DNA from 3 places in the Streptomyces sp. NPDC091292 genome. Region 1 is predicted to be linked to each of the others. Evidence: riboswitches for the same ligand, from Rfam matches in the RefSeq annotation. Region 1 holds a riboswitch; each other region holds the start of a gene.
The links. Region 1 has a riboswitch for cobalamin ahead of ACIQNU_RS04770 (prenyltransferase/squalene oxidase repeat-containing protein). Riboswitches for the same ligand answer to the same signal wherever they lie in the genome.
Positions count from the first base shown of each region.

Region 2: it holds a riboswitch for cobalamin, as region 1 does, so the genes downstream of both, ACIQNU_RS22195 (ABC transporter substrate-binding protein) here and ACIQNU_RS04770 (prenyltransferase/squalene oxidase repeat-containing protein) in region 1, are expected to answer to the same signal.
Region 3: it holds a riboswitch for cobalamin, as region 1 does, so the genes downstream of both, ACIQNU_RS07850 (cobalamin biosynthesis protein) here and ACIQNU_RS04770 (prenyltransferase/squalene oxidase repeat-containing protein) in region 1, are expected to answer to the same signal.

Region 1 is NZ_JBIVUQ010000001.1:944,784-948,737, forward strand. It holds gene ACIQNU_RS04765 (SCO2322 family protein) at 1-590, opposite strand, end outside; gene ACIQNU_RS04770 (prenyltransferase/squalene oxidase repeat-containing protein) at 587-1,849, opposite strand; cobalamin riboswitch at 1,969-2,122, opposite strand; gene ACIQNU_RS04775 (MBL fold metallo-hydrolase) at 2,192-3,256, opposite strand; gene ACIQNU_RS04780 (GNAT family N-acetyltransferase) at 3,473-3,954, opposite strand, start outside.
Region 2 is NZ_JBIVUQ010000007.1:403,800-407,753, reverse strand. It holds gene ACIQNU_RS22200 (APC family permease) at 1-932, opposite strand, end outside; cobalamin riboswitch at 1,105-1,233, shown strand; gene ACIQNU_RS22195 (ABC transporter substrate-binding protein) at 1,373-2,356, shown strand; gene ACIQNU_RS22190 (FecCD family ABC transporter permease) at 2,353-3,393, shown strand; gene ACIQNU_RS22185 (ABC transporter ATP-binding protein) at 3,390-3,954, shown strand, end outside.
Region 3 is NZ_JBIVUQ010000001.1:1,630,001-1,633,954, forward strand. It holds gene ACIQNU_RS07845 (cobyric acid synthase) at 1-1,066, opposite strand, end outside; gene ACIQNU_RS07850 (cobalamin biosynthesis protein) at 1,081-2,064, opposite strand; cobalamin riboswitch at 2,249-2,374, opposite strand; gene ACIQNU_RS07855 (hypothetical protein) at 2,568-2,852, opposite strand; gene ACIQNU_RS07860 (anion permease) at 2,866-3,954, opposite strand, start outside.

The DNA.
Region 1 (3,954 bases):
CCACCGCCGTCACTGTCGGGGGCCGGGGAAGCGGCGGGCTTGCCGCTCTTCGCGCCCCCTGACCCCGCCACCTGCTCCCCGCACCCGGTCCTCGGATACCCGGAGATGGCGCACAGCAGCGCGTTCGTGTCGTACCGCAGCGGCTTCGCGACGGCGGCCAGCGCCTCGGCGGTGGTCGCGTCCCCGCCGACGCGGGCGCAGGCGGTACGGGCGGCCGGCGGGGTCTCGCCGTCCGGGGCGTCGCCCGGTGTGCCGAAGTCGATGACGAGCGCGATCCGCTTCTCGCCGGATCGCGCCGGGGTGCCGTCGCAGATCGCACCGAACTCATGGGCGCCGCGCGGTGTCGTCGCGTCCTTCGAGTCCTCGCTCACCGCGAAGCGGAACCCCTGGACGGCACCGTCGGACGGGCGCGCGGTGGAGGGGCCCTGCGTCGCGTACGCCCATCGGTCGCCGTCGAGGTCCCAGAAGGACCAGTAGCGGTAGCCGGCGGCGTGCGCGGGGGCCGCGCCGATGAGGGCGGCGGACAGGGCGAGGAAGAGGGCGAGGAAAGGGGCGCCGACACGAGCGATGGCGGTCGGTACCGGGGTCACAGCTGCTGCTTCTTCTTGCGTCCGCTCAGCAGGAACCCGATGCCGATACCGCCGACGAGCCCGACCCCGACGATCCACCAGACGCTGACGCCCCCGCCGTCGTCACTGCTCTCGGCGGCCTTGTCCTTGGCGGCCTCGGCCTTCCCGCCCGGGGACGCGGTCTTCGCCTGCGGCGCAGGTCCGGTCGCGTTCAACTGCCGCACCAGGTCGGTGGAGCCGAAGGCGCGCGGGTCGGAGCCCACCGCGTGCGCGGCGAAGATCAGTTGGGCGTACGCGGCCGGGCCGCCCTGGTCGGCCCAGGCGGTGGCGTTGCCCTCCAGCCAGGCCAGCGCCTTCTCGCCCTCGTCGGTCCGTCCGGCGGCGGCGAGCGCGACGACGGCGTCGGCGGTGTTGCCGTAGTCCGGCTGGTCATCGGCGCCGGGCAGCGTGGACGTCAGGTGCCCGTCCTTGAGGATGGCGAGGGCGAGCTGGGCGGCGCCGTTGCGGGCGGCGCCGTCCGGAACCTTGGCGGAAGCCGCGTCGCAGCCCGTACTGGTCTCCTTCGGGGCCTCGGCGGCCGTGGCCGCGAGGCCGACGCCGAGTCCGCCGACGATACCGGCGGCCGTGGCGTCCGCGTTCGCCGCGAGCTTGCCCTTCTTGTCGGGCTGGTAGGCGAAGGCGCCGCCGTCCTTCTCGGCGCAGGGGATCGCGAGGGCGAGGAGTGCGTCATAGGGGGACTTGCCGTCCGGCGACGCGACGTCGGCGGGCTTGGTGCCGGAGGCCGCGAGCGCGCCGATCACCACGGAGGTGGAGTTGGTGTCGCTGGGGCTGCCCGGGTTGTAGCCCCAGCCGCCGTCCTTGTTCTGGACGGACCGGAGCCAGTCCACGCTCTTGCGCACCGCCGCGTCCTGCCCGCCGAGCGCGGCGAGCGCCTGCACCGCGGCGGCCGTGCTGTTGGTGTCGACGGCGGTCTTCGCTCCGCACGCGGTGCCGGAGTCGGCCCGGAACGCGGCGAAGGCGCCGTCCGCGCACTGCTGTCCGGTGAGCCAGTCGACGGCCTTGGCCGAGGGCACCACCTTCACGGTGTCCTGGGCGAGCAGCGCGAGCGACTGCCGCCACACACCGTCGTACGTCGGGTCGGCGGTGCCGTAGAGGCCGGAGGGGAGCGCCACCGAGGGCGACGGCGAAGGGGCCGCCTCGTCCGCGAAGGCGGCCGGGGCCGTGGCGGTGCCGATCACTGCGGTGGCGGCCAGGACCGCTGCGCTGCGGCGAATGTTCATGATCGGCGGGTGCCTCTCCCTACGGGGGAGCCGGGCAGCACGGGCACACACGGGGCACCGGGCGGCTCCGGCTCCGTATGCCTCGACGGTGCCGGTCACCGGGGGTCCCGGTGACACGAGCCGGTCATGTCCACGGCGGGGCATTCCGGCTCACCTCGAACACGGCGCGAGGACAACTCGACGACGGCTCGAAGGCTCACGGCTGCGGGTCAGCGCCGGATTCGCACCGGCTTCCCCCCATCAGGGCATGATGACGACCTGCTTACTGTACCGGCCGGGGAACCGGGCACTCCGGCGCCTCGGAACCGGGCACTCAGGGTGCACCGGGATCCGTATGGCCGGTCATTCCACGGCCCGATACGTCACCGGCTCGCTCCCCGGCACCGCCTCCGCCCGCCCCAGTTTGACCAGCCGGCGCAGATGGGCCTCCGCCTCCGAGACGGCGATGGTGCGCGAGGCGAAGGGGATCTCCGTCCAGGGACGGTTCCACTCCATGCGTTCGGCGAGCTGCCAGGGCGTGAGGGGGGTGGCGAGCAGGGCGTGCAGATGGGTGAGGCGGGACTCGTGGTGGTCGAGGAGGGCCCGCACCCGGGCGGGAGCGTCGGTGAACGCGTGCTGGTGCGCGGGAAGGATCTCGGCGGGCCCGAGCCGGCCCACGCGCTCCAGCGAGTCGAGGTAGTCGCCGAGCGGGTCCGGGACGGCGCTGCTGTCGTCCGGGTCCTCGTAGAGCCCGATGTGCGGGGTGATCCCGGGCAGCAGATGGTCGCCGGAGAAGAGGCGGCCGTGGCCCGGAAGCCCCGCCGGATGCGCCTCCTCCAGATGCAGACAGACATGTCCCGGGGTGTGGCCGGGCGTCCAGATCGCGCGCAGTCGGCGGCCCGCGAGGGGCAGCAGGTCGCCGGGGACGATCTCGCGGTCCGGCAGCGCGGGGCGCAGGCCCGGCACCCCGGCGGACCGGCCGGCGTCGCGGGCCGCGCGCAACGGCGCCACCAGGTCGTCGGGCGCCCCGGCGGCGGCGAGCTTGGCGGCCATGTACGCGTACCAGCGCTCGGGCCGGTTCTCGCGGGTGCGGCGCACCACGTCTGTGTCGGCCGCGTGCATGGCGATCCACGCACCCGACGCCTCGCGGACCCGGCCCGACAGGCCGTGGTGGTCGGGGTGGTGGTGCGTGATGACGACGCCGTGCACCGCGTCCACCGAGGTCCCGCAGGCGGCGAGCCCGGCCGTCAGCGTGGACCAGGACGCGGGGTCGTCCCATCCGGTGTCGACCAGGACGGGCCCGCTGTCGGTGTCGAGGAGATGGACGAGCGTATGCCCCAGCGGATTGTCCGGTATGGGGACCCGGATCGACCGGACGCCTCCGCCGTGATCGGTCACCTGCGTCTGCGAAGTCAACGGTTGCCCCATCTCTCTGCGGTGGCACGGCCATTGCCCACTATAACTAGAACTGATGCGGTGTCAGATTGGCCAGGGGGAACGCCGAAGAACCCCGCTCCGACCTGCTGTGGAGCGGGGGTTGATGGTCGTTGCTGGTTGTCGTCGGCCACCCTCGGGCGGCCCGGGGACGGCCCGGCGCCGGACGCCGGCAAGGTGGCGGGCGCACTCCAGCGCCCGCCGCCACGCTCACTCGGTCAGGTCGAGAAACCCGTGGTCGGTCGGTCCCGTGAGACGCTGCGCGAGCCATCCGGAAACGCGCGGACCACCGTTCACCGCACCACCCTCGCGCACCGTGCGTACGTGGTCGAACCCCTGGCGCAGGTAGTACCGCTGTAGGGCTTCGTTCGTGGTCCACGCATCGAGCCGCAGCCATTTCGCCCCGTCTCGGTACGCCCGACCCCCTGCCCAATCGAGCAGTCGGCCCCCGAGGTTCTGACCTGCGTACGCACGTCCCACTGTGAGCTTGTTGATGAACCGGGATGGCTCGCTCAACTCCGACTCGGTCCAGAGGCCATCCTCGGCATCCGGCGTGAGAGTGATGGTGGCCGCCGTCACGTCGTCGTCCACGACCATGAATACGGTTCCGGCCTCAACGGTGGCGAGCAGCCGGTCAGCGGGATACGGCCGTTGCCACTGGTCACTCCCGAGTCGAGTGAGCCAAGCCGCCG
Region 2 (3,954 bases), on a different contig from region 1:
AAGTCGCGCCCCGCCGAGTCGGCGAGCCCGGCGGTGATCAGCGCGAACATGGCGATGATGAACAGGTAGGTCGGCGCGGCGAACAGCGCGCCCGCCTGCCGGATGCCCCGCAGATTGCCCGCGAGCAGCAGCACGATCACGCCGACGCCGATGGGCACGGTGTCCGGGGCCAGCGAGGGAATCGCCGAGGTGATCGCCGCGACGCCCGAGGCGATCGACACGGCGACGGTGAGGACGTAGTCGGTCATCAGCCCGGCGGCGGCCACCAGCCCTGCCACAGGGCCCAGATTGTCACCGGCCACGATGTACGAGCCACCGCCGTGCGGGTACGCGCGGATCGTCTGCCGGTACGACAGGCCGACCGCCAGCATCAGGAAGACGATCGCGGCGGAGATCGGGAAGGAGTACGCGAGGCCCGCCGTCCCCGCGAGCACGAGGACCGCGAGCATCGCCTCGGGACCGTACGCGACCGACGACAGCGCGTCGGCCGACAGCACGGGCAGCGCCACCAGCTTGCGCATCCGCTCGGACACCAGGGCGGAACTCTTCAGCGGCGTACCGAGGAGCAGCCGCCGGGTCCAGGCCCCGGCGCGCCCCATCCGCCCGGCGGGCGCCTCCTCCGGCTCCTCCTCGTCGAGTTGCTGCCCCGGCGTACCCGTCCCCAGGGGCGTGAGCGGCACCAGGCGCCCGAAGCGGGCGGGCCGGAGCTGCGCGGGCGGCGGGAAGCTGCCGAGATCGGGGTCGACGGGCAGGGCGCGGCGCCAGGTCTCGGGCGGCGCGGTCACCTCGCCCCACTCCCGGCCCACCTGGCGCAGTACGCCTTGCTGTTCCTCGTCCAGCTCCGCGAGGCGCGCGGAAGGTCCGGGCGGTCCCGCCGTCGCACTCCGCCCCTCGGACCCGGCCCCGCCTCGGCCCCCGGATGTATCGGTCATCTGCCGCAGTGTGGTCGATCAAGGGCGTACGGGACGGCCTGACATGCCGGGCTGACCTGCCGGGCCGACGTGCCGGGCCGACGTGCCGGGCCGACGTGCCAACCGGAATGACGGCCGGATGACGGGCCCTTGCGCCCGGGTGCGATGATGCTCGGCGACAAGGCGACGGCGGACGAGGAAGCCGGTGTGAATCCGGCGCGGTCCCGCCACTGTGATCGGCGAGCGAACCCCAGCACTAGGCCACTGCCCGGAAACGGGCGGGAAGGCCGGGGTGAGCCTCGACCCGAGAGCCAGGAGACTCACGCGGTCGCCACCTCGACGAAACCAGGGCGGATCTCCCTGGAGGAGGGTGGTTCGGCATGCCTGTGCGGCAGCCTGACGACAGATCGGCCCGGGGCTTTTTGAAGGCGGGCATACGCTCGCATTCCCTTCCCAAGCGCCTGCCCAGGCGTCTGCCCGTGCTCCTGGTGGCCTCGGCGCTCCTCATATCCGGCTGCGGCGGAAGCGGTGGGGAGAGTTCCGGCGGCGGCACGGCGGGCCCGGCCGCCAAGGGCTTCCCGGTCACCGTCTCCAACTGCGGTGTGAGGACGACGTACGAGCGACCGCCCCAGCGCGCGGTGTCGCTGAACCAGCACGCGACCGAGGTGATGCTCGCCCTCGGCCTGGAGAAGTCGATGGCCGGCACGGGCTATCTGGACGACAAGATCCTCCCCGAGTACGCATCCGCGTACGACAAGATCAAGGTCCTGTCCAAGGAGTACCCCTCCTACGAGGCGCTGCTCGCCGCCGAACCCGACTTCGTGTACGGCGGTTTCGGGTCCACCTTCGACGAGAAGGAGGGGCGCGGCCGGGACACCTTCACCGGTGCCGGGATCAACACCCGGCTGAACATCGAGGCGTGTGCGTCCGGGCCGGTGACGATGGCCATGGTCGACCGGGAGATCCGGGACGTGGCCAAGGTGTTCGGCGTACCGGAGCGGGCCGAGAAGCAGGTCAAGAGCCTGCACGCCACGCTGGACGGAGTCGACAGGCGCCTCGACGGCGTCGACCCGGTCAAGCTCTTCGTCTACGACAGCGGCGACAAGACCGCGTTCACCGCCGGTGGTACGGGCATCGGCAACACGATGATCGAGCGAGCGGGCGGCGCGAACATCTTCGCCGACCTCGACAAGACCTTCGGCGACGTGTCGTTCGAACAGGTCGCCGACCGGGCGCCCGACACCGTCCTCATCTACGACTACGGGGACCAGACCGTCGAGCAGAAGAAGAAGTTCCTGCTCTCCAACCCGGCGCTGCGGGACGTGCCCGCGATCAAGAACAAGCGGTTCGCGGTACTGCCCTTGTCGTCCACCGTGCTGGGCGTACGGGTACCCGCCGCCGTGGAGTCGCTGGCCCGGCAGCTCCACCCGGACCGCTTCCGGTGAGCGGGGGGTACCGCCGCCGTCGGGCCCCCTACCCCCTGGTGCTGACCGGTCTCGGCGCCCTCGTCCTCATCGCGGCGACCTTCGGTGTCGCGGCCGGTTCGATCGGCATTCCGGCGGGGGACGTGTGGGGCATCCTGCTCCATCAACTCCATCCGGATCTGGTCGAACAGACCTGGCCGGCGGCGCGCGAGACCATCGTCATGGACGTCCGGCTGCCCCGCGTCCTGCTGTGCGCGGTGGTGGGTGCCGGGCTTTCGGTGGCCGGGATGGCGTTGCAGGCACTGGTCCGCAATCCGCTCGCCGATCCGATGCTGCTCGGCGTGTCCTCGGGTGCGAGCGTCGGCGCGGTCCTCGTGCTGGTCTTCAACCTGACGCTGTTCGGCGTCTTCTCGCTGCCGATCGCCGCCTTCATCGGTGCGCTGGCGGCCCTGATCGCGGTGTACTTCCTCGCCCGGTCCGGCGGCCGGATGACGACCGTACGGCTCGTTCTCGCGGGTGTGGCGACGGCCGAGGTGCTGTCGGCGGTGGCGAGTTTCCTCGTCGTCACGTCCAGCGATCCGCACAAGACGCAGTCGGCGCTGCGGTGGATGCTCGGCGGTCTCGCGGGCACCACGTGGACCATGGTGTGGATTCCGGCGGGCGCGGTCCTGATCGGCACGGCCGTACTGCTCGGTGTCTGCCGCCCGCTGAATCTGCTGCTCGCGGGGGAGGAGGCGGCCACGGCGCTCGGCCTGGACGTCCACCGCTTCCGGGCCGCGATGTTCACGCTGGTCGCGCTGATGATCGGCACGATCGTCGCGGTCAGCGGCCAGATCGGTTTCGTCGGCCTGATCATGCCGCACGTCGTACGCCTCCTCGTCGGCGCCGACCACCGCCGCGCGCTGCCGGCCGCCGCGCTGCTCGGCGCGGCCTTCCTGATCGCCGCGGATCTCGCCGCGCGCACGCTGATGCGGCCCGAGGAGATTCCCGTGGGCATCCTCACGGCGCTGGTGGGCGGCCCGTTCTTCCTCTGGCTGATGCAACGGAGGTCGGTGTGACGGACACACTGGAACCCGGACCCGGCGCCCTGGACATCGACGCCGTGTCGGTCGTGATCGACGGCCGGTCTCTGGTGCGTGACGTGTCCCTGACGGTGGTGCCCGGTGAGGTGGTCGGCCTGGTCGGCCCGAACGGCGCCGGGAAATCCACCCTCCTGCGGACCGTGTACCGCGCGCTGCGGCCCACGTCGGGCCGGGTGCTCGTGGACGGCGACGACGTCTGGCGGATGCCAGGGAAGCGACTGGCCCGGCGGCTCGCGGCCGTACCTCAGGACCACGCGGGCGACTTCGATCTCACCGTCCACGAGGTCGTCGCCATGGGCCGCACCCCGCACAAACGCCCCTTCGAGGGTGACGGTTCCGACGACCGCGCCATCGTCACGGCCGCGCTCACTGAACTCGGCACCGCCCACCTGGCGGACGCGCCCTTCGACCGGCTGTCGGGCGGCGAGAAACAACGCGTACTGATCGCCCGCGCGCTCGCCCAGCAGGCCGGGACCATGGTCCTCGACGAGCCCACCAACCACCTTGACCTGCGCCACCAGTTGGACACGCTCCGCC
Region 3 (3,954 bases), 690 kb from region 1:
GCGCCGCCGCAAGCCCCCGTTCTCTCATCCACTCCAACGCCCGTACCGTGCCCCGGGTTCCAGGAACGATCACGAGATCCGCGTCGGCGAACTCTTCCGGCCGGTCCACGAAACGCACCACGACACCCGGCTCGGCGGCCAGCGCGTCGACGTCGGTGAAGTTGGACATCAACGGCACCGCGCACACCGCGACCCGCAGCACGTCGTCGCCGAGCGGGGGAGCGACCACGGACTCACGGACCGCGCCGCGCAGCGAGACCCGCAGCCCGTCCTCCTCGTCGATGCCGAGGCCGTGCCGGTAGGGCAGCACGCCGTACGTGGCACGGCCGGTGAGCCCCCGGAGCATCTCCAGGCCCGGTTCGAGGAGGGACACGTCGCCGCGGAACTTGTTGACCAGATACCCGGCCAGCAGCTCCTGGTCCCCGGGGGCCAGCAGGGCCGTCGTACCGAAGAAGGAAGCGAAGACGCCGCCGCGGTCGATGTCGCCGACCACCAGGACCGGCAGCCGCGCGGCCCGCGCGACGCCCATGTTCACGATGTCCGTGCGCCGCAGATTGATCTCGGCCGGACTGCCCGCCCCCTCGCAGATCACGGCGTCATGGCTGCCCCGCAACCGCTCCAGGCAGTCCACGACCGTGTCGAGCAGGGCCTCTTGCCGGCCACCGCGCAGCCCGTCCGTACCGGGTCCGTCGTGGTGTCCGGGCGCGCCCGGCCGGCCGAAGAAGCCCTGCGCGCTCAACTCGCCCACCGGCTTGCCGAGCAGCACGACCTGGCTGCTGCGGTCGCCGCCCGGTTTGAGGAGTACGGGGTTCATCAGCGCGGTCGGTTCGACGCGGGCGGCCTGGGCCTGCATCGCCTGGGCCCGGCCGATCTCGGCGCCCTCGCGCGTGACGAACGAGTTCAGGGACATGTTCTGCCCCTTGAACGGCGCGACCTTGACCCCTTGCCGCACCAGCCACCGGCAGATCCCGGCGGTCACGACACTCTTCCCGGCGTCGGACGTGGTCCCGGCGACCAACAGGCCACCGCCCCTGCGTACGCCTCCGGCGCTCGTGGTCCCGCTCACCCCTGTCCCTCCGCTCATCCCCGTCCTCCCGCGCGCGTACGTCGCCCGGCCTGTCCGCGTCTCACGGCCCCCGCCCACGTCAGCCGTCCGGCCACGGACACGCCGAGCGCGAGCACGCCGACCCGCCGCGACAGCCGTACCGCCCGCTCGATGTCCCGGACCTCGACGGCGCGTCCATGGGTGTTGAGCACGGGCCGGTGCTCGACCCGGCCCCCGTAGGAGAGGGTTCCGCCGAGCCGTACGCCCAGGGCGCCCGCGAAGGACGCCTCCACGGGACCGGCGTTGGGGCTGGGGTGCCGTCCGGCGTCGGCACGCCACGCGCGCGTGGCGCCGCCCGGGTCGCCTCCCGCGAGCACCGCGAGAGCAGCCGTCAGCCGGGCACCCGGCGCGCCCACCACGTCGTCGAGGCGCGCCGAGGCCCACCCGAACCGCCGGTGGCGGGGCGACTTGTGACCCACCATCGCGTCCAGCGTGTTGACGGCACGGAACCCGACCAGGCCGGGCACACCGCCGACGGCGCCCCACACCAGGGCGCCCACCACGGCGTCGGAGGTGTTCTCGGCGACGGACTCCACGACGGCCCGTGCGATCCCGGGACCGTCCAGGGACTGCGGGTCCCGGCCGCACAGATGCGGCAGCCGCTCGCGCGCGCCCGCGATGTCCCCGGCGGCCAGCGCCGCGCCGATCGCCCGCGCCTCCCGGCCCAGGGTCGTCCCGCCGAGCACCGACCAGGTCGCGGCGGCGGTCAGCGCGACGGAAGCGGAAGGAGACGTCCGTACCGCGCGGGACGCCAGCGCGGCGGCGCCCGTCGCGCCACCGGCGCACACCGCCGTGTGGAGGGCGCCCCACGCGCGGTGGTCACGCCACAGGACCTGTTCGACGGCGCCCGCGGCCCGGCCGAACACGGCGACCGGATGACCTCGGCGGGGATCGCCGAGGATCAGGTCGCCGAGCAGGCCGGCGGCGGCGCCGTAAGCGAAGACTCGCTCGGCACGCATGGGTTCAGCCGGCCGAGACGCCTCGGGGGACGGGTACTACCACGGGTACTACCACGTGTACTACCGCGGGTACGACGAGATCGAGAGGGCCGAGAGGGCCGAAGGGCAGGGGAGGCGGGCAGCCCGGCATCGCGCTATGTCCTCACTCAGGGTCCGCGCCCTGGTTCGACGGACACGACGGCGAGAGTCTCCTGGCTCCCGGATCCGCGGCTCCCCCGGTCTTCCAGCCCGTGCGGGCCGTGACGTCCGGTGGGGGAGTGCTCCCCGGTAACAGTGGCGGGACCGCACCGGATTCGCACCGGTTTCCTCTCCTGCCGCCGTGATGGCCCCGGCAGTCCACCACGCCCCGAGAACACCCGTCAACTCACAGTTGACCTGCGAAGGGAGAGTGTGCGAAGCCCCACACACGCGTGTGGGGTGCGGGACATCACATGTGTCCCGCACCCCACACGGAGTACGTCCGACGGGAGCCGCGCGGCCCCCGGAACCCTGTCAGGCGACGGTCAGGCGACGATCAGATAGATGCCGTAGCCGACGGCCGCCACGCACAGCGCGAAGCACGTGTAGGCACCCACGAGCGCCATCGCGCCACCGCTACCGGCACCCCCGCGCGCGGCCGTCCCCTGCGGTGTGGTGGCGTCGGCCGCGGCGGCCTCACCGCCCGCCGCGGGCGCCGGACTCCGCTGCGAGAGTCCGACGATGCCGAGCGTGAACAGGCCCACGAGGGCCACCGTCACCACGAGGCTGACTCCGAACACGGAGCCGAGAGCTGCCCAGTCGATCTTCATGGCTGATGGTTCCTCACACCGTGGCGGCCCGCGGCGCGGGCTCAGCGGAAGGGCCGTTCCCGGCCGGGATGGTCGTCTTCAGGTCCTCGTCGCCCGAGGTGCCGTCGGTGCCGTCGGTGCCGTCGGTGCTGCCAGTGCTGCCGGTGCTGTCGGTTCCTGCCGCGGCGGTCGCGTCGGCGGCCACTTCGGTGTCGCCCGGCTCCGGAGCGGTGAAGGTGCCCGCCGGGGGCGGCGTCACGGCGGCGATGGCGGTGGTGACCACGCCCGCGGGCTCACCGTCGACGTCGTTGACGTTGTCATGGGTGACCGGCCGGCGGCGGGACAGACCCCAGATCACGGCCGAGCCGATGACCAGGAGCGCGCCGGTGACGACGACACCCCAGGTGCCCTGCTTGGTCAGGAACTCGGCGCCCGCGCCGACCAGTCCGGCGGCCGGCAGGGTCAGGCCCCAGGCGACGAACATCCGGGTGGCGGTGGACCAGCGGACCACACCGCCCTTGCGGCCGAGCCCCGCGCCCATCACGGCGCCGGAGCAGGACTGGGTGGTCGAGAGCGAGAAGCCCAGGTGCGAGGAGGCCAGGATGACCGTCGCGGCGCTGGTCTGGGCGGCGAAGCCCTGCGGCGGCGCGAGGTCGGTGAGGCCCTTGCCCATGGTGCGGATGATGCGCCAGCCGCCGAGGTAGGTGCCGAGCGCGATGGCGACACCGGCGGACGTGATGACCCAGACCGGCGGGTTGGAGCCCGGGGCGAGGACACCGCCCGTGACCAGGGCCAGCGTGATGATGCCCATCGTCTTCTGCGCGTCGTTGGTGCCGTGCGCCAGCGAGACGAGGCCGGCCGACGCGATCTGTCCGGCGCGGTAGCCCTTGGCGGTGGCCCGCTCGTCGGCGCGGCGGCCGATGCGGTACGTCAGCCGGGTGGCGAGCAGCGCCGCGAGACCGGCCACCAGGGGCGCGGCGATGGCGGGCAGCAGCACCTTGGTGACGACCGTCGAACCGTTCACGGACGACCAGCCGGCCGACATGACGGCCGCGCCGATCAGACCGCCGAACAGGGCGTGCGAGGAGCTGGACGGCAGCCCCACGAGCCAGGTCAGCAGATT